DNA from 3 places in the Paraburkholderia agricolaris genome. Region 1 is predicted to be linked to each of the others. Evidence: predicted binding sites of a transcription regulator. Region 1 holds the regulator's gene; each other region holds the start of a gene.
The links. Region 1 encodes HrcA, which represses chaperone genes, less so after heat shock. Its sites were predicted from a motif close to TTAGCACTCNNNNNNNNNGAGTGCTAA; they were not measured.

Region 1 (7,421 bases):
CCTGCATGTCGGCGTACATCTTCTCGCCCATCTTCTGCGAGGCGGTCGCCACCACTTCGATCTTGGCTTCGATCGCGGCCTTGTCGCTCGAACCACTCTTCAGCGTTTCTTCGAGGTCCTTCAGCGCGGTTTCGATCGCTTCCTTCTCAGCGGCTTCGAGCTTGTCGCCGTATTCGGTGAGCGCCTTCTTCGTGCTGTGGACCAGCGCGTCGCCCTGGTTGCGGGCATCGGCCAACTCGCGCAGCTTGTGATCTTCTTCCGCGTTCGCTTCGGCGTCCTTCACCATCTTCTCGATTTCGGCTTCGGACAGACCCGAGTTCGCCTTGATCGTGATGCGGTTTTCCTTGCCGGTCGCCTTGTCTTTCGCGCCGACGTGCAGAATGCCGTTCGCGTCGATGTCGAAGCTCACTTCGATCTGCGGCGTGCCGCGCGGTGCCGGCGGAATGCCTTCGAGGTTGAACTCACCCAGCAGCTTGTTGCCCGCTGCCATTTCGCGTTCGCCCTGGAACACCTTGATCGTCACGGCGCCCTGATTGTCGTCAGCCGTCGAGTAGACCTGAGCGTGCTTGGTCGGGATCGTGGTGTTCTTGTTGATCATCTTCGTCATCACGCCACCGAGCGTTTCGATGCCAAGCGACAGCGGAGTCACGTCGAGCAGCAGAACGTCCGTACGGTCGCCCGACAGAACCTGACCTTGAATCGCGGCGCCAACGGCCACGGCTTCGTCCGGGTTCACGTCACGGCGCGGATCCTTGCCGAAGAATTCCTTAACCTTTTCCTGCACCTTCGGCATACGGGTCATACCGCCGACCAGAATCACGTCGTCGATTTCGCCGACCTTCACGCCTGCGTCCTTGATAGCCATGCGGCAAGGTTCGATCGTGCGTTCGATCAGCTCTTCAACCAGTGCTTCCAGCTTGGCGCGCGTGATTTTCAGGTTCAAGTGCTTCGGACCCGACGCGTCGGCCGTGATGTACGGCAGGTTGATTTCGGTTTGCTGACTCGACGACAGTTCGATCTTCGCCTTTTCAGCCGATTCCTTCAGGCGTTGCAGCGCAAGCACGTCTTTCGACAGATCGACGCCTTGTTCCTTCTTGAACTCACCGATGATGTAATCGATGATGCGCTGGTCGAAATCTTCACCGCCGAGGAACGTATCGCCGTTCGTGGACAGCACTTCGAACTGCATTTCACCGTCGACATCCGCGATTTCGATGATCGACACGTCGAACGTACCGCCACCCAAGTCATACACCGCGATCTTGCGGTCGCCCTTTTCGGCCTTGTCCAGACCGAATGCCAGAGCGGCGGCGGTCGGTTCATTGATGATCCGCTTCACTTCCAGACCGGCGATGCGGCCTGCATCTTTGGTAGCCTGGCGCTGGCTGTCGTTGAAGTACGCGGGAACCGTAATCACAGCTTCGGTGACCGGCTCGCCAAGGTAATCTTCAGCGGTCTTCTTCATCTTGCGCAGCGTTTCCGCGGAGATTTGCGGCGGCGCGAGCTTCTGGTCGCGCACTTCGATCCATGCGTCGCCGTTGTCGGCTTTCATGATCTTGTACGGCATCAGAGCGATGTCTTTCTGCACTTCTTTTTCTTCGAAGCGGCGGCCGATCAGGCGCTTGACGGCGTACAGCGTGTTCTTCGGGTTCGTGACCGACTGACGCTTGGCCGGTGCGCCGACGAGAATTTCGCCGTCTTCCATGTAAGCGATGATCGACGGCGTGGTGCGCGCACCTTCCGAGTTCTCGATCACTTTGACCGAATTGCCTTCCATGATCGCCACGCACGAATTGGTCGTGCCGAGGTCGATACCGATGATTTTGCCCATTTTTACTAATCTCCTAACTTTGATCGCTGCGGGAATCGCCGGTTTTGCCCATCTGGCGGTACGGCGATCCGCTCTCAATTCCTACCTGCACTCAACATAAGTGCGTCCGCATCGTTTTCAAGACCTCTTTTACGATGCGGTCTTTAATTTTTTTCAATCAGTCGAACTTTTGCCGCTTTTTTCACCATCTGCCGTGCTCCCGACCGCATTGGCCGGCCAATTCTTGTCCCACTCGGCGGCAACCGCCCCTTCGAGTGGCCCAAGGCCGCGCCAGCCAGTTGCCAGGCTGAGCCGCTTGCCTCGGTAAAAGAAGAGCCAGGTGAGCACGCCGTGAAGCATGAGCCCGGCGGCGGCGACGGGAACGTTGGCCATAGCGGCGCGTGTCAGGCGCAACGGCAAATAAACGGCTTGTACAGCGCCTTGCGATGCTTACTTCGGCGCCGCGACAGTCACGAGGGCCGGACGCAGCACGCGGTCGGCGATCACGAAGCCTTTTTGCAGCACGGCGACCACGGTGTTCGGCTCCTGATCGGCCGGCACCATTGAAATAGCCTGATGACGATGCGGGTCGAACTTCTCGCCAACCGGGTTCAAGGCGACGACGCGCCCCTTCTCCAGTGCGCCGGAAAGCTGGCGCAGCGTGAGTTCGACGCCCTCACGAACCTTTTGCAGGTCGTCGGACGAATGGGCAACCGCTGCCTCAAGACTATCGACCACCGGCAGCAAATGCTCAGCGAAGCTTTCGATCGCGAACTTGTGGGCCTTCGCGACATCTTCCTGGGCGCGGCGGCGCACATTCTCAGTCTCGGCCTTCGCGCGCAGGAAGCTTTCCTGCAGCTCGGCGATCTTCGCCTCTGCTTCGGTCAATGCAGCTTCCACGCCGGTTGCCGGCGCTTCTGGAGCCGCGCTTGCAGCCGCGTCCTGCTGGGGTGCCGCGGCCTCGGCGGCCTGACGCGCGGTTTCGTCGGCGGGCGTGGGATTCTGGCTCGTCGGGTTCTCTTGCGTGTTTTCCATGTCGCTGAAAGTCGTTAAAAAGTTAAAGCTAAAAGTGACGGCAACGCGTCAAAGCCTGCGCAATTTGTGCGTTGCAAAATTGCGACAGACAACTTGGCGCAAAACCTGGTGCGTTGACGCTTTTCGAAACGGCAGATGGGGCCGGAAAGACCCATTTCAAGCGCCTCTCCCGGAACTTTTCACACCACGCGCGCGCGGCCGAAACGCTCCGTTACAACCATTATTGCGTCGCAATCAGATTGAGATTGAGTGCGCCCGACAAGTGGCCTATGCTCCAATAAAGCATCGGAAAAGACACGTTAACCCTAATCTAACGTAATCCTTACCGAAATTTTTCAATCCACCTGATTCGCCTGTTTCCGTCCCGAATCTTCCCAAGGGGAGTACCGTGAAACTGACCTTTGCAATATCGGTGGTCGCATTGGTACTCATCGCGGGCACCACGACCATCTGCATGTCCGGGGCCGTCAACGATCACACTACCGAGTACGGTGGTGTGCACGCGACGATGGAACAGTTGTTCAATCCCCACCTGAAAGTTTGTCGATAGTGCGCCGGTCGCGCTTGGTCGGCCTTCCGTGCAATGCGGCGGCCGGCTCGCGGTACGTCTTGCGCCGCTCCTGTTCGACCTGCCGCCTCATCCTGCTCTCTTCGGTTTCCGCATAAAGCGTCTGCGCGACGTTGGCTGGGCCGCGCACGTCGCACACACCTAGCACTTCCACCTGCCACACAATCCGTTCGATCTCGATCTCGACCAGGTCGCCGACGCGCACGTCTTTGGCCGGCTTGACGCTGGCGCCGCCAATGCGCACATGACCTTTGTCGACAGCGTCCGCCGCGAGCGAGCGGGTCTTGAAGAAGCGCGCAGCCCACAGCCATTTGTCGATGCGCAACTTCGCGCCCGCTTCAGTTGAAATCCTGTAATTCATGAGCTGCTTAAGCCCCTGTCGTATGCGGCACCGGCACCGCTTGCACGGGCCAGCCCTGCAGGTTCTGGGCAACGATTTCGCCTAGCGCGGCGATCCATGGCTGCGAGGCGTTCACGCAGGGAATCCGATGAAACTCCTTGCCACCCGCATGCAGGAATTCGTCGCGTACTTCCATGCCGATTTCTTCAATCGTTTCAAGGCAATCGGCGGTAAAGCCCGGACAGAACACGTCGGCTCGACGCACGCCTGCCGAACCGAGTTCCTTCAGGGTGGGCGCAGTGTACGGTTGCAGCCATTCGGCCTTGCCGAAGCGCGACTGAAACGTAATGCGGCATTCCACCTGCGTCAATCCCAGCGCCTGCATCAACAGCGCGCCGGTTTGCTGACATTGCTCGTGGTACGGATCGCCGAGATCCATCGTGCGCTTGGGCACGCCGTGAAAGCTCAGCACCAGCTTGTCTCCGGCCGCGAAATCCGGCCGGCCGTGCTGATGCCAGTAGTGATGCACCTGAGCGGCGAGCGCGGCGATATACGCCGGATGATCCGCGTACTGCCGCACCGTGCGGATTTCCGGCTGATTGCGCATGCGCTTGAGGGCCGAAAAAGCGTCGTCGAAAGCCGTAGCCGTGGTCGACGACGAGTATTGCGGATACATGGGCACCAACAGCACGCGCTCCGCGCCAGCCAGCTTCAACTGGTTCAGCATGGCCGGAATACCGGGCGTGCCGTAGCGCATGGCGTAGTCGACCAGCACCGTGTAGTCGTTCAATTGCAACAGATGGCGCAAACCCTCCACCTGCTTCTCCGTGAAGACACGCAGCGGCGAGCCTTCCGGCATCCACACGGCCGCGTACTTCTTCGCCGACGCGCGGCTGCGGAAAGGCAGAATCAACAACCGCAAGATCACTTGCCAGAGCAGCGCCGGAATTTCGACCACACGGGGATCGGACAGGAACTGCGCAAGATAGCGATGGACTGCACGCGGCGTTGGCGCGTCGGGCGTGCCGAGATTGATCAGCAGCACGGCGACACGGTGTGACGTGGCGTTCTGTGAGGGCCGCTCGAGGTCGAAGCGCATAGGCAGCAGGGATAACCGCTTGGGGCGGAGAGTCGGTTCAGGTGGAATTCATTATAGCGGCGCGGTCCACTGCAAGGTCCGCCAGGGACCCCTGGCCATTCGGCCAATTGGCAAGCCGCGCGCCGTCGCGCATCATTTGCAGCATGAGATGCCGCAGTGGACAGTGACCGGAAACCGGCGCGGATTACTGCTGGCTGAGCGTGAGGGAAAGCAGCCGCGCGGTGATGTCGACAATCGGAATCACGCGGTTATAGGCCATGCGGGTCGGCCCGATCACGCCGAGTGTGCCGACGATCTTGCCGTTCACCTCGTAAGGCGCGGTCACCACGCTCATTTCCTCGATCGGCACCAGATTCGATTCGCCTCCGATGAAAATCTGCACGCCCGCGGCGTGACTCGACACGTCGAGCAACTGAAGGAGACTGGTTTTTTGATCGAACACATCGAACAGCTTGCGCAGGCGCGCCATGTCCGACGAAAGGTCGGCCACTTCGAGCAGATTACGCTCGCCGGAAATCAGCACGGTCTCGCCGGTGTCGGTTTCATCCGTGCTGGCCGTGACCGCCGCGTGCATCAGCGTAGTCATGTCACCACGCAATTCGTCGATTTCTTCGCGCAGACGGCGGCGCACGTCGTCGAACGAGAGGCCGGCGAAGTGCGCGTTGATGTAATTGGACGCTTCCACCAGTTGCGACGGCGAGAAGTCACGCTGGGTCGCCATGATGCGGTTCTGCACGTCGCCCTCGGGCGTCACGATGATCAGGAGAATGCGCTTGTCCGACAGGCGCATGAACTCGATCTGCTTGAACACGTGGCTGCGGCGCGGCGTAAGCACTACACCGGCGAACTGCGACAGATTGGACAGCACGCTGGCCGCCGCGGCGACGATTTTCTGCGGTTCGCCCGCTTGCAGCGTGGTTTTGACGATGCGCATCACCGCTTCTTCGTCCGCGGCGGATTCCAGGGTCAGCATGGTATCGACGAACAGCCGGTAGCCACGCGGTGTAGGAATGCGGCCCGCAGACGTATGCGGACTGATCACGAGCCCCAGGTCCTCGAGATCGGACATCACGTTGCGGATCGTCGCCGGACTCAGTTCGAGGCCGGAATAACGTGACAGCGTGCGCGAGCCGACCGGCTGACCTTCGGCGATGTAGCGCTCGATCAGCGTTTTGAGGAGGGTTTGTGCGCGGGGATCTAGCATGAGGGAAAATTTTAGCTCAATGACGCGACTACAGCGAGCGCTAACGGCGCCCACCCCTGACTATCGCGCCGCCGGCCGGCGGGGCGGCGCCTGGTATTGCATGTGGCGCGTTGACTGGCGCTGGGTCCAACATGGTCGGCGCCTCGCCGGGATTCGAATCCTGCGTCTCGCCAGCCACCGGTCCGGCAAGTCCGCTGGCGGCGCGCCGCCGGACTATAACCGGCGCGCATGCCATCAAGACTTCACCATTCTAACGATAATCGCTCAATGCGCCGGCAGCCCGCTTGCGCAGGCCCGCTACCGGGTCTGTCTGCGGTTCTTTTCAGGCCCTACCTATGGTGTAATGCCGGCATGCAAGTGACCAGCCAGTTCAAGACCGTCGCGCTCGTCGGGCGCAACAATACGCCAGGTATCGGCGAACCGCTGACCGCGCTCGCCTCGTGCATCGCGAAGCGCGGCTTCGAGGTCGTATTCGAAGCCGACACCGCCGCCGAAATCGGCGTCGCCGACTACCCGGCGCTGCGTCCCGCCGAGATCGGCGCGCGCGCCGACGTAGCCGTGATCCTCGGCGGCGACGGCACGATGCTGGGCATTGGCCGCCAGCTTGCGCCCTACCGCACGCCGCTGATCGGCATCAACCACGGGCGGCTCGGCTTCATTACCGACATTCCGATCTCCGACATGCGCGAGATCGTGCCGCAAATGCTCGCGGGCAACTTCGAGCGCGAAGAGCGCACGCTGCTCGAAGCGCGCATCATGCGCGACGGCACGCCGATTTACCACGCACTGGCCTTCAACGACGTGGTGGTCAACCGCAGCGGTTTCTCCGGGATGGCGGAACTGCATGTCTCGGTGGATGGCCGCTTCATGTACAACCAGCGCTCGGATGGGCTGATCGTCGCCACGCCTACGGGCTCGACCGCCTATGCGCTGTCGTCGCAGGGGCCGATCCTGCACCCGCAATTACAAGGCATCGTGCTCGTGCCGATCGCGCCGCATGCGCTGTCGAACCGGCCAATCGTGCTGCCGGACGACTCGAAGGTGAGCATCCAGATCGTTTCAGGCCGCGAAGTCAACGTCAACTTCGACATGCAGTCGTTCACTTCGCTGGAATTGGGTGACACGATCGAAGTGCGCCGCTCGCGTCATACCGTGCCGATTCTGCACCCGGTCGGCTACAGCCACTACGCCACGCTGCGCAAAAAGCTGCACTGGAACGAATATCCGTCCCACGAAGAAGATACCAAACCCTGAGCGGCCGGAACGCCGGAACGCCGGGCCGCCGGCCCCTTGGAACGCGAACGACACCGCTGCCGAACCCTGAATATCAAGCTCACCAGACGACCTCCATGCTTCGCCACCTCT
Region 2 (7,421 bases), 1.1 Mb from region 1:
TATGCATATGCAAAGCACGATGTGAAGGAAAGGCGCTGCACCGCTATGGATCGCCAGCTCAGGCAAGAAACACATCGGCCAGATTGCCGCCCAGACCGTCGGCGGTCACCGTATGGTTATGCACACGCCGGTTGTAGAGGGTCACCTGCTTGAGCGTGACCAGATTGACGATCGGCAGGTCACGCGCCACCGCCCACTGGAACTTTTTAAAGTACTCGACGCGCGTGCGCGGATCGTTCTCCACCGCGGCCGCTTCGAGCAGATGGTCGACCTCGGGGCTGTCATAGTGCGACGCGTTGGAGAACGCCACCCCTTTCTTGAAGTTGCGCGACCAGTAAAGGCGCTGCACACCCACGGTCGGATCGAAGGTATTGCCGAGAAAGTTGGCATCGAGAGCGAAATCGCGATCGGTGTAGATCCGCCTCACATAGGCGCCGAAATCCTGCGAGCGCACGGTCGACTCGATCCCTACGCGACGCAACGTCTGCCGTAAATATTCAGCAAGGCGGGCGAAAGTTGGGTCGTACGGGTTGAAATCGATCGTCAACGGAAAGCGAAAACCGTTGGCCTGCCGCGGCAAACCCGCCTCGTCGAGTAATTGCCCGGCTTTGCCGGGATCGTACGGCAAGCTCGGCACATCCGGATCATAGAACTGGGTCAAGAGCGGACTGATCGGTGACGGCGAAACGATCCCGTAGCCGTACCATACCGACTTCAGGATTGCCTGCCGGTCGATGCTGTGCGCAATTGCCTGACGGACCTTCTGCTTCGACAGATAGGGGTTATCGAGATTGAACTGCAACTGGGTTTGCGCGGCATTGTAGCTATAGCCGCGTGTTTCCAGCGCCAGATGTGGCAGAGCCGCGAGGCGCTGGACGTCGGCGAGAGGCACCGGATTTTCACCCGCCAGATCCAGCTCGCCGGTTTCAAGTGCCACGGCCCGCGCCGCCGGATCGCCGATAAAGCGCACAACCAGTTCGTCGATATAAGGTTTCGGCGCGTCCCAGTAGTCAGGATTGCGCACGAACACCACATGACTGCCCCGCTCCCAACGCTTGAACCGATAGGGTCCCGTGCCGATCGGCTCGATGTTATGAGGATTCTCTAGCGGATTCCCGCTGCCGTAGATGTGCGCGGGCACGATCGGCGATTCCGATGCGGCAAGCGCATAGATCAGATACGGTGCCGGCTTCGATAACTTCAGCAACGCCGTGTGTGGGTCGGGCGTCTCTACTGCCAGCACGTTGGCAAAGGTCGAGCGGCCACGCGAGTGATACTGCTTGAGCAGTCCGATCGACACCGCCACGTCTTTCGAGGTGAACGGCTGGCCGTCGTGCCAACGCACACCCTCTCGCAGCCGGAACGTGTACTGCAAACCGTCGGGGCTGATCGACCAGGCGGTGGCGAGTTGCGCGCGCGGCTGCACGTTGAAGTCATAGGCCAGCAGACCTTCGGTCACCTTGGGGCTGATTCGCTGTTCCGCGCCCGCCGTGGTTGCGAAGTTGACCAGTGCGTTCGGTTCCGGATTCACCAGTACCGTCAACCGGCCGCCGCGTCGCGGCGCCACTGTGCTGTCCTGAACCGCGGCCTGCGCCAACGGCGTGAATGGGCCGAGCGCGACACCCGCCGCACTGCCTGCGAGCCCCAGCAATACGTGACGACGTCCAGAATGAAATCCTCTGCGCTGACTCATGCGACCTCCCCTCGGAGGCGAGCGCTGTGCCGACCGGCAACGCACCCGCAATGACTATTGGATGCGCCGCAAGATATCAACCGCTACGCCGCAAAAGAACGAATTAATTCAGGATTGCATATCTATTGTCGATAGTTGGCGTTATCGCTCAATGATCGCCGCTTGAGCGCACACCCAGGGGAAATCATCGATATCCATATCGAATTTGCTTGTTTGTTCAATAAATTCGTTTTGCTTATCGTTACTGGTCGCTTCAAAACGACCCTCGAATAATCACTTCTCCGACGCTTCTTCCACATCGATTCGAATAATCATGAAAAAACTGCTTTTTGCTTTTAGCGTTTCCTCATTAATGGCCGGCACGGCAAGTGCGCAAAGCAGCGTCACGCTGTATGGGATCGTCACCGGTAACGTCACGTATACGAACAACGCGCAAACCGCTGCAACGTCCGCGTCCGGCAAACCGAAGGGCGGCACCCAGGTGTCGCAGTTCGATAGCGGTTCATCGGGCCTGTCGTCGAGCCGCTGGGGCCTGAAAGGCGTGGAAGATCTGGGAGGCGGATTGAAGGCCGTGTTCCAGCTTGAAAGCGGGCTCAGTGTGAATAGCGGCGCGCTTGGACAAGGGGGTACCGAGTTCGGCCGCCAGGCGTGGGTAGGTGTCACAGCCGAGCGCTACGGCACCTTCACGCTCGGACGCCAGGGCGACACGTCGGTGGAATTCGTGTCGCCGTTGATCCACGGCTGGTATTGGGGCAACCTCTCGATCCACCCCGCCGACTATGACAATCTGAACTTCACGCACCGCATCAACAATTCGATCAAGTACCTGTCGGATTCTTTCAACGGCTTCCGTTTCGGCGGACTGTACAGCGTGGGCGGCGTGGCCGGGAACGTGACGCAGAATCAGCTCTGGTCCGCGGGCGGCAGCTATACCGGAGGAGCGTTCGCGATCGCCGCGTCGATCGTCAACGCACGCAACCCGAATACGTCGCTCTACGGCACTAACGCCAATGCGAGCGCCACGGGCAATAACCTGGGTTCCGCCGGGTCGGCCACGGCGCCCGAATCCAATCCCGCGATTGCCGGTTTCGCATCGGCCCGCACACAGCAGACCATTTCGGTTGCAACGACCTATACGAGCGGCGGTGCGATCTTCGGCGCGGCGTACTCGAATACGCAGTTCCGCGGACTAGGCTCGAACGCGTCGCTCAATCCGCTCAACTACAGCGGTTCGACCACGCTCAGTACCGTTAGTGCGAGCCTGCGCTATCAGGCCACGCCGTTCCTGCGCTTCGGTACATCGTTCGACTACACGGAGGGAGGAAGCGTCGGTGGCAAGGGCAGCGCGAAGTACGAGCAGTTGAATCTCGGCACGGCGTACTCGCTATCGAAAGCCACCGATCTGTACCTGACCGGCGCCTACCAGCACGCCAGCGGCACCGACTCGCTGGGCCGGCCGGCGGTTGCTGCGATCGGGTATCTCACGCCGTCCGCGACCAGCAAACAGGTGGCGGTCTCGGCGGGCATCAAGCACCTGTTCTGAGGCCGGCGCACCCGGTCCGAATCAGTATCGGGTGTCCGTTGTTTCTGCGGCGCGCAACGAACCATGCGCGCGCGAACTGGCGGACACCCTCCACGCAGGTCAGTGCACCTTGGGGAAACCGTGCCGCTGCGCGAGCAGGTCGAGGATCCGGCGCGTATCCGTCACGAAGCGCTTTTCTCCCAGCGTCTGCGCATCGGCGGGTGCCGGCTGGTCGTCGCCGAGAATCAATACCGGCAGACTCTGATGCTCGGCGTCGAGCGCCTCCACAACCGCGGCGCGCGGACGCGGGAACGGCAGGCGGCGAATATCCAGCCGCGCGTTGAGCGCCGGGTCGCTGGCCAGCAAGCCTTCAATAGGCGCGCCATCCGGGCAGATAAAGCGCTCACCGGGATGTTTCGGATCGGTGAAGCCCGGTTCCAACAGTAAAAGCAGATCTCGGCTCATGGCATTCCGTGATGAGATGATGGGTGAATGAATGGCGGCGTTCTTTCCCGTGCGTCAGAAAACGCGGCCTTCGGTCAGGTGCGTGGTCACGCCGTTCAACTCGTAATCGCCGACCACGCGCGCTTTATGCAGCAAGGGGTTATGGCTGAAGATGGTGCGCAGATTGCGCCAGTGACGGTCGAAATTGTGCGCGCGCCCCGTAGCCGAAGCCCCGCCGATTTCAAACAGACGCTCGCCCGCATGAAGGGCCAGTTTGCTGACCACCAGTTGCGTTTTGGCGGTCGCCAGCGCCCCTTCCAGCACGAGATCTTCCGCATTGGCCGCGCCGCTGCGGATCGCATTGGCCGAGCGGTCCAGGGTGCGGGCGTTTTGCGCCACCAGCGCGTCGATCGAGAGGCTGTGCGCCGCGAGATCGCCCACCACCTGCTGCACGAAACCGTCTTCGCGCGCCGAGGCTGCCGGGCTATGCAGTACCGGGCGCCCGTATTGCGTCACGTAGCGCCGCGCATCCGCGAGAATGTTGCGCACGATCCCTGCCGCGACCGTGACCAGATGCAACTGCCGCACCGCGCTGCCATGGCGGCCCGCGAGACTCGTATAGCCGCGCGTCGCGATTTCATGCGCAAAGACCTGCACATTGTCGAGCACCAGGCTGCCGCTCGCCGTCATGCGCTGCCCCATTCCGTCCCAGTCGTCGAGTACCTGCAAGCCTTCGCGAGCGACCGGAATCACGATCGACACCTTCTCGTCGTTCTCGTCCTGCACATTGATACGCGCATAGTCGGAGAACGCGGTGCCGGTCGAGTAGTACTTTTTCCCCGTCACGCGAAAGTGCTCACCGTCGCGCACCAGTCTGGTGACGATTTCGCCAGGCCTCGCGGTACCGAGTTCCGTCGACGCACCGCCGAAGATCGCTCCGTTCTGTACCCGCTCGATCTGCGTGTCGTTGAACGCGGAGCGCGGCGACAACAGCAACTGCTCGGTCAGATCGAAATGAATCCGCAACGCATGTGCAACATTCGACTCATGCGCGGCCAGTGTGGCGATCACATGAAAGAGGTCTTCCAGCGAACCACCGAGGCCACCCCACTCGGCCGGAAAACGGAGCACGCCCAGCCCCGATTCGCGAAACAACGCGAAGCGGTCGAACGGCAACTCGCGACGTACTTCGCGTTGCGCCGCATCTTCGCCGATTGCTTCGGCGAGCGCCGGCAACGCGGCGAGTGCCGCCTGAAGCCGCGCACGCGCCGCGCTTTCCTGAGAGACCTGCATGCTTTGATTCCTTGTAAAAGCGCACAGATCAGGCTTGATCCGGCGAGGTGTGCTGGGAGCATGAATATCGGCGTCCGCGTGGGACGTGCCGGTTCGACGGACCAGTATAGGGACGCGGCGCGCAGCACTGAACAAGCAATTCAAGCTATGAATATGCGTGATTCTGAAATGCGATTCACCGATAAGGATCGATGAATCCGTTATTGGAGCGCCGCGCGGCATATTTCTATACTCGATTCCGGTCAGCACTCACCACCGACGAGTGCCAAATCTCAATCGCGGAAGTCCAACCATGAGCCTACGTCCCTTGCATGACCGCTTGATCGTCAAGCGTCTCGACCAGGAAACCAAAACTGCTTCAGGCATCGTCATTCCTGAAAGCGCCGCCGAAAAGCCGGACCAGGGTGAAGTGATCGCCATTGGACCGGGTAAGCGCGATAGCGACGGCAAGCGTATCGAGCCGGATCTGAAAGTCGGCGAACGTGTGCTGTTCGGCAAGTACGCCGGCCAGTCGGTCAAGGTCGACGGCAACGAACTGCTCGTGCTGCGCGAAGAAGATGTTGTGGCAGTGGTCACTCAATAACGAACGGAGCGTCAAACCATGGCAGCAAAAGAAATTATTTTTAGCGACGTCGCCCGCTCGAAACTGGTCGAAGGCGTCAACATCCTGGCCAACGCGGTCAAGGTCACACTCGGCCCGAAAGGACGCAACGTTGTGCTGGAGCGGAGCTTCGGCTCGCCGGTCGTGACCAAAGACGGCGTCTCGGTCGCCAAGGAAATCGAATTGTCGGACCGCGTGCAGAACATCGGCGCGCAACTCGTGAAAGAAGTCGCCTCGCGTACCAGCGACGCCGCCGGCGACGGCACCACCACCGCAACCGTGCTTGCACAAGCGATCGTGCGTGAAGGCCAGAAATACGTCGCGGCGGGCCTCAACCCGCTGGACCTGAAACGCGGCATCGACAAGGCCGTGGTCGCCGCGATCGAAGAACTCAGGAAGATCAGCAAGCCGACTACCACCAGCAAGGAAATCGCCCAGGTCGCGACGATTTCGGCCAACGGTGAAGAATCGATCGGCCAGCGGATTGCCGAAGCGATCGACCGGGTCGGCAAGGAAGGCGTCATTACCGTTGAAGACGGCAAGTCGCTCGACGATGAACTCGATGTGGTGGAGGGTCTGCAGTTCGATCGCGGCTACCTGTCGCCCTATTTCATCAACGATCAGGACAAACAGGTTGCCGTGCTCGATAACCCGTTCGTGCTGCTGCACGACAAGAAGGTTTCGAACATCCGTGATCTGCTGCCGATTCTGGAACAGGTCGCGAAAGCCGGCCGCCCGCTGCTGATCATCGCGGAAGACGTCGAAGGCGAGGCGCTCGCCACCCTGGTGGTGAACAACATTCGCGGCATTCTGAAAACGGTCGCGGTCAAGGCGCCGGGTTTCGGCGACCGCCGCAAGGCACTGCTCGAAGACATCGCGATCCTGACCGGCGGCCAGGTGATCGCTGAGGAAACCGGCCTGTCGCTCGAAAAGGCGACGCTCGCGGAACTCGGTCAGGCCAAGCGCATCGAGGTGGGCAAGGAGAACACCACGGTCATCGACGGCGCGGGCGACAGCAAGAACATCGAAGCGCGCGTGAAGCAGATTCGCACGCAGATCGAGGAAGCGAGCTCCGATTACGACCGCGAGAAACTGCAGGAACGTGTCGCGAAGCTGGCGGGCGGCGTTGCCGTCATCAAGGTGGGCGGTGCGACCGAGATCGAAGTCAAGGAAAAGAAAGACCGTGTCGACGACGCGCTGCACGCCACGCGCGCCGCGGTCGAAGAAGGCATTGTGCCGGGCGGCGGCGTCGCGCTGATTCGCGTGAAGCAGGCCATCAGCGGGCTCAAGGGCGTGAACGCCGATCAGGATGCGGGCATCAAGATCGTGCTGCGCGCGCTCGAAGAACCGCTGCGCCAGATCGTGACGAACGCAGGCGAAGAGGCCAGCGTGGTGGTTGCGAAAGTGGCCGAAGGCACGGGCAACTTCGGTTATAACGCGCAGACCGGCGAGTACGGCGACCTCGTGGAATCGGGCGTGCTCGATCCGACCAAGGTCACGCGTACGGCGCTGCAAAACGCGGCGTCGGTTGCGGGTCTGCTGTTGACCACCGACGCCACCGTGCATGAAGCGCCGAAGGATGCGCCGGCAGCGGGCCAGCCGGGCGGTCCGGGCGCAGGCGGACCGGGCCTGGACTTCTAGGCGTCAAGACGTTTTATCCGCATACACGCCGGCATGCTTTTCAACACGCATGCCGGCGTGGTTCGACATGAATTGGCATGTCAGCCGAGCCAGGCGCCGCAACCTGCTACGCCAGCGCGGCATGCACAAACTCACTCAGAAGAACAGCAGCGTGCGCAGCTCAATGCTTCTGCGCGGCGGCGCATCGGCCGGCGACGTGGGATCATCGAATGCCGTGTGGGCCGTCA
Region 3 (7,421 bases), 3.7 Mb from region 1:
AGCCACAATCCAGCCGAACTCAGCCGCAAGCCACGGCAACGGAATGGCCCACACGGCCCAGCGCAGGAACCAGCGGCGCTTCTCCAGCAGCAGCGAGCGCTGCGCGCAGAACCAGAACGCCAGTACAAAGGTCGCGAGGAACAGGATGCCGAGGCCGACCATCAGGCGGAACGAGAAGAACACGGGTGCCACCGGCGGGATGGTCTTTTTGGCGGCCTGCGCGATCTGATCCGGCGTGGCATCGGTGACGTTCGGCGTGAACTGCTTGAGCATCAGGCCGTAGCCGAGATCTTCTTTGTGCGCGTCAAAAGCGGCTTTGGCTTCGTCCGTGGCGTCGCCGAGCTTGAGCTTCTGCAACGCGGCGTAGGCGAGCATGCCGTTCTTGATGCGCACTTCGTTCTGCGCCATCAGGTCTTTCAGGCCGAGTACCGGTTCGTCGATCGAGCGCGTGGCGATGAGGCCGAGCGCATACGGAATGCGGATCGCATAGTCGGTGCGTTCTTCCTTCTGGTTCGGAATGCCGAAGATCGTGAACGGCGCGGGTGCGGGTGCCGTTTCCCATTCGGATTCGATGGCGGCCAGCTTGACCTGCTGAACTTCGCCGGTGCGATAACCGGATTCGTCGCCAAGCACGATCACGCATAACGTCGAGGCCAGGCCGAAGCCGGCGGCAATAGCGAACGAGCGCAACGCAAACTCGGTGTCGCGGCGTTTCAACAGATACCACGACGACACACCGAGCACAAACATCGAGGCGGTCACGTAACCGGCCGATACGGTGTGCACGAACTTCACCTGGGCGACCGGATTGAACAGCACCGAGAAGATGCTGTCGAGCTCCATGCGCATGGTCTGATAGTTAAAGGTTGCACCGACCGGGTTGTTCATCCAGCCGTTGGCCACCAGAATCCACAGCGCCGACAGGTTCGAGCCAAGTGCCACGAGGAACGTGACGATCACGTGCTGAACTCTCGAGAGCCGCTTCCACCCGAAGAAGAACAGGCCGACGAAGGTGGACTCGAGGAAAAACGCCATCAACCCTTCAACGGCCAGCGGCACGCCGAAGATGTCGCCGACATAGTGCGAGTAGTACGACCAGTTGGTGCCGAACTGGAATTCCAGGGTAAGACCGGTGGTGACGCCCATTGCAAAGTTGATGCCGAACAGCTTGCCCCAGAACTGGGTCATGTCTTTGTAGATCTGCTTGCCGGTCATCACATAGACAGACTCCATGATGACGAGCAACCAGGACAGACCGAGCGTGAGTGGCACGAACAGAAAGTGATAAAGCGCCGTGATGGCGAACTGGAGGCGCGACAGTTCTACGACTTCGCTAACGGGCATGTTGATCACCTTGGGACGGATGCGGGGCAGGCACGGACAGCAGCGCCTGCGCGACTTGATCAGGCGGCAGCGACATATGCTCCGCCTGCGGATGATTGAAGAACGCGTACTTGAGCACCATCAGTAATGCGAATTTGATGGCGAGGACGATGGCGATATCCCGTGCCAGCGTCGGACCGCGCGCCCAGGCGGCGAACCGTTTGCGCAGGCTCGGGCGAGGGTTGCTGTTGCGATTCAGGGCTATGGTCATTATCGGTCGAAGGCAACTTCACGCCGGTGAATCCGGCTGGAACCAGGCCACTTGAGTGGTCTGGCAAGTGCATCTCGATTTTAGGATCGAGGACCTTGTACGTATAAGTTCGACGCTGCGGCATTGGGTCGCGAATGTCAGCCCGTGCGAACAGTATTGCTATGAGGTTTGTGATACGTCAAGAAACACATGTTTGAAAGGCATGTTCTTGAGTGAGGGCGACGGGCGTCGCGATTGAGTGCGAGCCTTATTGAGCGGGCACAAAAAAGCCCTGCCTTCTTGCGAGGGCAGGGCTTTGCGGCTAGCCTATGCGCACCGGACTAGCCAGTACGACCAAATGTTTAAGTCCTGGCTTTTAAGCCTTACGCATATTCGGCTAATGCGCCACGCATTTTCTTCATTGCGCTCGCCTCGATCTGGCGAATACGCTCAGCCGACACGCCGAATTCGTCGGCCAGTTCATGCAGCGTCGAGCCACCCGAACCGTCGTCTTCCACCTTCAGCCAGCGTGCTTCGATGATGCGGCGGCTGCGGGCGTCCAGCGCGTCTAGTGCGCTCGCGATACCGTCGCTTTGCAGCTTGTCGCGCTGACGCGAAGCCAGCACTGCAGTCGGCTCGCTATGCGAGTCGGCGAGGTAGGCGATCGGCGCATACGACTCTTCGCCGTCTTCGACCTGACCTTCCAGCGCGATATCGCCGCCGGACAAGCGCGTTTCCATCTCGGCCACTTCTTCGCGCTTCACGTTAAGCTCCTGGGCGAGACCTTCGATCTCGTCCGGCGTGAATGCGCCAAGGCCCTGCTTGTGGCTGCGCAGGTTGAAGAACAGCTTGCGCTGCGCTTTGGTGGTGGCGACCTTCACCATCCGCCAGTTACGCAGAATATATTCGTGGATCTCAGCCTTGATCCAGTGCATGGCATACGACACGAGCCGTACGTTTTGCTCCGGATCGAAGCGCTTCACGGCCTTCATCAGGCCGATATTGCCTTCCTGGATCAGGTCGGCGTGCGGCAGTCCATAACCGAGGTAATTGCGCGCGATCGAGACGACCAGCCGCAGGTGCGACAGGACGAGGCGGCGTGCGGACTCAAGGTTGTCCTGCTCGCGAAATTCGGTGGCGAACTGGCGTTCTTCCGCCGGCGTCAGCATCGGAATCCGATTTACGGCCTGGATGTAGGCGTCGATATTGCCCAGTTGACCGGGCAGCAGCGAGGAATGCGAGAGCGCCAGTGCACCTGCCGAAGCGGCCTTAGCCGACGACGGGCTCAAAGTACTCGGAAGGGTCATTGCATGGCTCACGTAGGAAACTCCTTTGGAATCAGACAAAAGCGTATTCAGTTAACGACTCCAGCGTTGGATGTTAGCACTCTGATTTGCCGAGTGCTAATACTTAGAAGGCGTAGGGGCATCCAAGTTCCGCAAATTCCTATTGAAATTTAGAGTTTGATAGCCAATTGGAGGCTCCGCACTAGATTTTCAAGAGCGCGTATGATTTTCCTAACAAAGCGCTTTCGCTCTCATAAATGACCGATTTTTTCTAAAATTGAAGTGACTAATTGCGAGAATTTGCCTTTCTTCATACGAAGCGCCAGATGTACATTGTCTCTAAAATAGGGACTGTGGTCCGCTGATCAACGTTCGGCTAGCTCTCGGGTGTCCGATGAAGAACAAAAAAAATGCGTTGCGTGGTCTGACTCTAAAAAGCGTTTCGGCGGCTATTCTGTTCACTGCTTCGGGACTGGCTGCAGCTGACCAGTTCGGCGTGCAGATTGCCGGCGGCGTAGGCGATCACCACATTAAAAAACTCGATCTCGGCTTTGTTTGGGATCCGAATCTGACCTGGTGGCAGATCGGCGACTGGCACTTTGCGCTGATCGGCGAAGCGCACGTGGCCTGGTGGCACACCAACGAAGGGAATGTGCACGAAAACATCGGGGAGATCGGTGTGACGCCGATCATTCGCTTCATCAAGGCCGCGGGAGCGATTCGCCCTTATATCGAAGCGGGCGCCGGTGTCCGCCTCCTGACGAGTCCCAGAATTTCTTCTGACCTCACGTTCGCCACAGCGTTCCAGTTCGCCCCCATGGCGGGCGTCGGCCTGCAATTCGGCAGCCACCAGCAGTACGAGGCCGGCTATCGCTTCCAGCATATTTCCAACGGCGGTATCAAAGAGCCCAATCCTGGTATAAATTTCCACCAGCTATATTTGCAATATAACTTCTGACGACCGAGGCCACGTTCGGCTTACCGGTGCAAGGGGCTGAGCAATGGCGGCAAAGATAATCGAAGCGATTCGCGGGCTGGAGCGAGAACGCTTTCGTGCGATGGTCGACGGTGACGGGCAGTTGCTCGATACGCTGCTCGCGGACAACGTGAGCTACGTCCACACGAACGGCAAGCGCGAAACGAAGCGACAGTTCATTGACGGTATTACGGCGGGGCGCCGCCGCTATCGGCAGATCGAGGTGCAGTCGCAAGAGGTGCTGCCGGTGGGGCGCGAGACCTGCGTCGTCACCGGCCGCGCGCTGATCGAAATGGAGGCGAATAACGGGGCGCTGCTGTTTCCGATCGCGTACACGGCGATTCACACCCAGGAAGACGGGCAATGGCGTCTGATCGCGTGGCAGGCGACGCGTTGCGCGATCGAGTGAGAGTGAGCCTTTTGAGCTCACCGTATTTCGCCGCATCGCACCGGTTACGCCTTGTGAGCGCCCGGTGGGCACAAGCCGGCGGGTTGCGCCGCGTGTGCTGAATTGTGGTTGCCCCGTTTCAGGCCGCTCAGGCAGCTGCGCGCTGCAGATCCTCATCGCGCCACACCGGCCTATGCGCCGCATCCCCCGCGTACGGGTGCCGCGGATGCACCGGAATCTGGTTGCAGCGCTCAACCACGCGCCGCACCGCGCCAATATCGGAGAAGTCGAGGCCTGAGTCGACGCCCTGCGCGTGAAGGTTCATCGCGACCGTAACAAGGTCTACGTTACCGGTGCGCTCGCCATTGCCGAACAGACATCCTTCAACGCGATCCGCGCCGGCCAGCAGCGCCAATTCCGTAGCGGCTACGGCGGTACCGCGGTCGTTATGCGGATGCACCGACAGTACGATGCTGTCGCGGTAGCTGAGATTGCGGTCCATCCATTCGATCTGGTCGGCGAACACGTTGGGCGTCGCGGCCTCGACGCTCGCAGGCAGGTTGATGATCATCTTGTGATCGCGCGTGGGCCGCCATGTCTGCGCGACCGCGTCGCATACTTCGCGGGCGTATGGGAGTTCGGTCGTGTTGAAGGTTTCGGGCGAATACTGGAAGATCCAGTGCGTACCGGGCCGCGCCTCGGCGTGCTCCTTGATGATGCGCGTGCCTTCTACCGCGAGCGCCTTGATCTGCTGCTTCGACTGGTTGAAGACGATCTTGCGAAACGACGGGCAGATCGCGTTGTACAGATGCACGATGGCGCGCGGTGCGCCTTCGAGCGCTTCGAACGTGCGCGCGATCAGCTCAGCGCGCGAGGGCACGAACACTTCGATCGTCACGTCGTCGGGAATGCGCTTTTCTTCGATCAGTTTACGGACGAAATCGAAATCGGTTTGCGAGGCCGACGGAAAACCGGCTTCGATCTCCTTGAAGCCGATCGCCACCAGCATTTCGAAGAATTCGAGCTTTTGCGCGGCATTCATCGGTTCGATCAAGGCCTGATTGCCGTCACGCAGATCGGTACTCATCCAGATCGGGGCCTGGTTGATCGTGCGGCTCGGCCATTTACGGCCGGTGAGGCGCACAGCGGGGAAGGGGCGGTATTTCTCAGCGGGATTGCGCAACATGTTGAGCCTCGTTCGTTGTGTCGTATGCGAAAGGGTGTGGCCTCGAGCGGCTGGCGCGCTGCCACGAATGCACGGCGCGCCAGCCGGTGGCTAGCGGCAATAACGAACGGGCGCGAACGAATCCCGTCGTGTTGACGGCGAAAACGAACGTGGATGCTGCCCATGTGACGTGCATTGGATCCTCGCGCTTCGTCCGAACGGTAAACGGACGAATGCAAACGACTACAGGTTGTGAAGAGCTACGGTTGGAGGTGAAACGGGAACTGCGGAACTGCTTTGAAGACCGCGCTTTGGGCAACGCAAGCTGCCAACGCGCGGCGCTACGCCTGGCTTACGCTAGACGTAGCGATAGGGGCCGCGCTAGGCGGCCGGAGGTAATTCGGAGGGTGTTCGGAAGGGAACGCATAGGTCTAATGTATGACGGCTTGCAGCGGCCTGTCAACCCGCGGTCGTCATCTCCTGCGTGCGAGTACGGCGTGTGCGCACGGCGGCGCAAGCGCTGCGTTGCACTCACGCCGGGCACGTTGCGCGGGCGCTACGTGGGCATTTGCGCGACATCCACGATCAACTCCACCTGCCGTTCGATCGCACTCGGCACGGGCGCCTCGCCGCGCAGCACGGCATTGATCCACGCGGCCGTCGTCGCAGCGTCGCGAGCTTCGGGCAAGTCGACTTCCGGCGCGTCGGGCGAAGAGCGCTCATGCGGCACGCGCGTTTCGCAGATGCCGTCATGCAGCCAATCCACCTGCACCTGGCGCCGTGTGTCGGCCACCGCTTCGCCTTCGGTGCCGCGCGCGAGCAGGGCGCCGCCTGTCGCGGCGTCCGGGTGCGTATTGAACAACTGCGTGAGACTGTCACGGTAGGGCGGATGCGTGTAGTTCACGAGCCGCAGCCCCGCAGGCGCGAACGGTTGCAGGATTTTCACCAGCGTGTGCGTGGAATTGCGCACGCCCATTCGCCGGCGCAACGAAAGAAGGTGCGCGAGCTTCGGTGCCAGGACGTCGATCGGTGCGAACGCGAGGCGCCGCTCGGCGAGACCGTCTTCGATATCGGCGTGCGATTGCGCGTGCGGGATCTGCAGATGCGTGAAGATTTCGGCGCTTGTCACGCGGCCCGGATCTTCTGTGACGCCATGCACCAGCACCGGCACACCCTCGCGTGCCAGCAGCAGCGCCAGCAGCGGCACCAGGTTGGGCTGCTTGCGCGCGCCGTTGTAGGTGGGTATCGAGACGGGGCGGAACGCCGCATGCGGCAAATGAACCGGCTCGAACGATGCATGCGCGCTAGCCAGCATGGCGGCGAGTTCGTCGGCGGTTTCGCCCTTCACGCGATACGCGAGCAACACGGCGCCGAGCTCGAGTTCGGCCACGCGGCCGTCGAGCATCGCGGTGTAGAGCGCACGCGTGTCCTCGGCGGTCAGCGCGCGGGCGCCGTTCGGGCCGCGGCCGATTTCCTTGATATAGCGGGCACAGGGGAACGGATTGACGGTATCGGCGGAGTCGGTCATCGGGCGCAGTGGGACGAGGGCGTACCGCCTTAGGGCGGTCGGCCACGGTATTTAAAGGACACTATTCGGTGTGAGTATCGCATCTATGGCGGTCCGGCGGTCCGGCAACCCCGCGAGACGATGCGCCGGGACCGTCGGTCCGCACATGCCCGTGCCGATTGGCTGCAGCGCGCTTTGCCGCGCGTTACACTCGATGTTTTATCGCCGCGCGCGCGGCACAATCCAGAAAACGGAGAACGGGATGAGTTACGTATTTGCACCCGCACCGGTGGTCGCGGTGCCGGTCGTGGGGTCCAGCGAGCAGTTCGCGGTGCGTCGCATCTACTGTGTGGGCCGCAACTACGAGGCGCACGCGCGCGAGATGGGGCACGACCCCGACCGCGAACCGCCGTTCTTCTTTGCCAAGCCGGCCGACGCCGTGCTGTATGTCGCGCCGGGCGCGACTGGCGAATTCCCCTATCCGTCGCTGTCGAAAAACGTTCACTTCGAGATGGAGCTGGTGGCC

Region 2: GH665_RS13305 (co-chaperone GroES) is a predicted target of HrcA. The motif match lies at 5,195-5,221, and genes of this name have one in related genera.
Region 3: rpoH (RNA polymerase sigma factor RpoH) is a predicted target of HrcA. The motif match lies at 2,954-2,980, and genes of this name have one in related genera.

What each region holds. Positions count from the first base shown of each region.
Region 1 is NZ_QPER01000001.1:4,066,986-4,074,406, forward strand. It holds gene dnaK (molecular chaperone DnaK) at 1-1,831, opposite strand, end outside; gene GH665_RS39120 (hypothetical protein) at 1,985-2,203, opposite strand; gene grpE (nucleotide exchange factor GrpE) at 2,261-2,845, opposite strand; gene GH665_RS17875 (RNA-binding S4 domain-containing protein) at 3,367-3,774, opposite strand; gene hemH (ferrochelatase) at 3,782-4,852, opposite strand; gene hrcA (heat-inducible transcriptional repressor HrcA) at 5,037-6,056, opposite strand; gene GH665_RS17890 (NAD kinase) at 6,408-7,310, shown strand; gene recN (DNA repair protein RecN) at 7,406-7,421, shown strand, end outside.
Region 2 is NZ_QPER01000001.1:3,010,790-3,018,210, forward strand. It holds gene GH665_RS13285 (ABC transporter substrate-binding protein) at 59-1,693, opposite strand; gene GH665_RS13290 (porin) at 2,007-3,236, shown strand; gene GH665_RS13295 (DUF3088 domain-containing protein) at 3,336-3,680, opposite strand; gene GH665_RS13300 (acyl-CoA dehydrogenase family protein) at 3,735-4,952, opposite strand; gene GH665_RS13305 (co-chaperone GroES) at 5,245-5,535, shown strand; gene groL (chaperonin GroEL) at 5,554-7,194, shown strand; gene GH665_RS13315 (CmcJ/NvfI family oxidoreductase) at 7,330-7,421, opposite strand, start outside.
Region 3 is NZ_QPER01000001.1:375,994-383,414, forward strand. It holds gene GH665_RS01675 (cytochrome ubiquinol oxidase subunit I) at 1-1,344, opposite strand, end outside; gene cydP (cytochrome oxidase putative small subunit CydP) at 1,334-1,594, opposite strand; gene rpoH (RNA polymerase sigma factor RpoH) at 1,957-2,892, opposite strand; gene GH665_RS01690 (acyloxyacyl hydrolase) at 3,254-3,817, shown strand; gene GH665_RS01695 (nuclear transport factor 2 family protein) at 3,861-4,244, shown strand; partial or broken gene GH665_RS01700 (2-isopropylmalate synthase) at 4,426-5,409, opposite strand; gene ybiB (DNA-binding protein YbiB) at 5,945-6,916, opposite strand; gene GH665_RS01710 (fumarylacetoacetate hydrolase family protein) at 7,158-7,421, shown strand, end outside.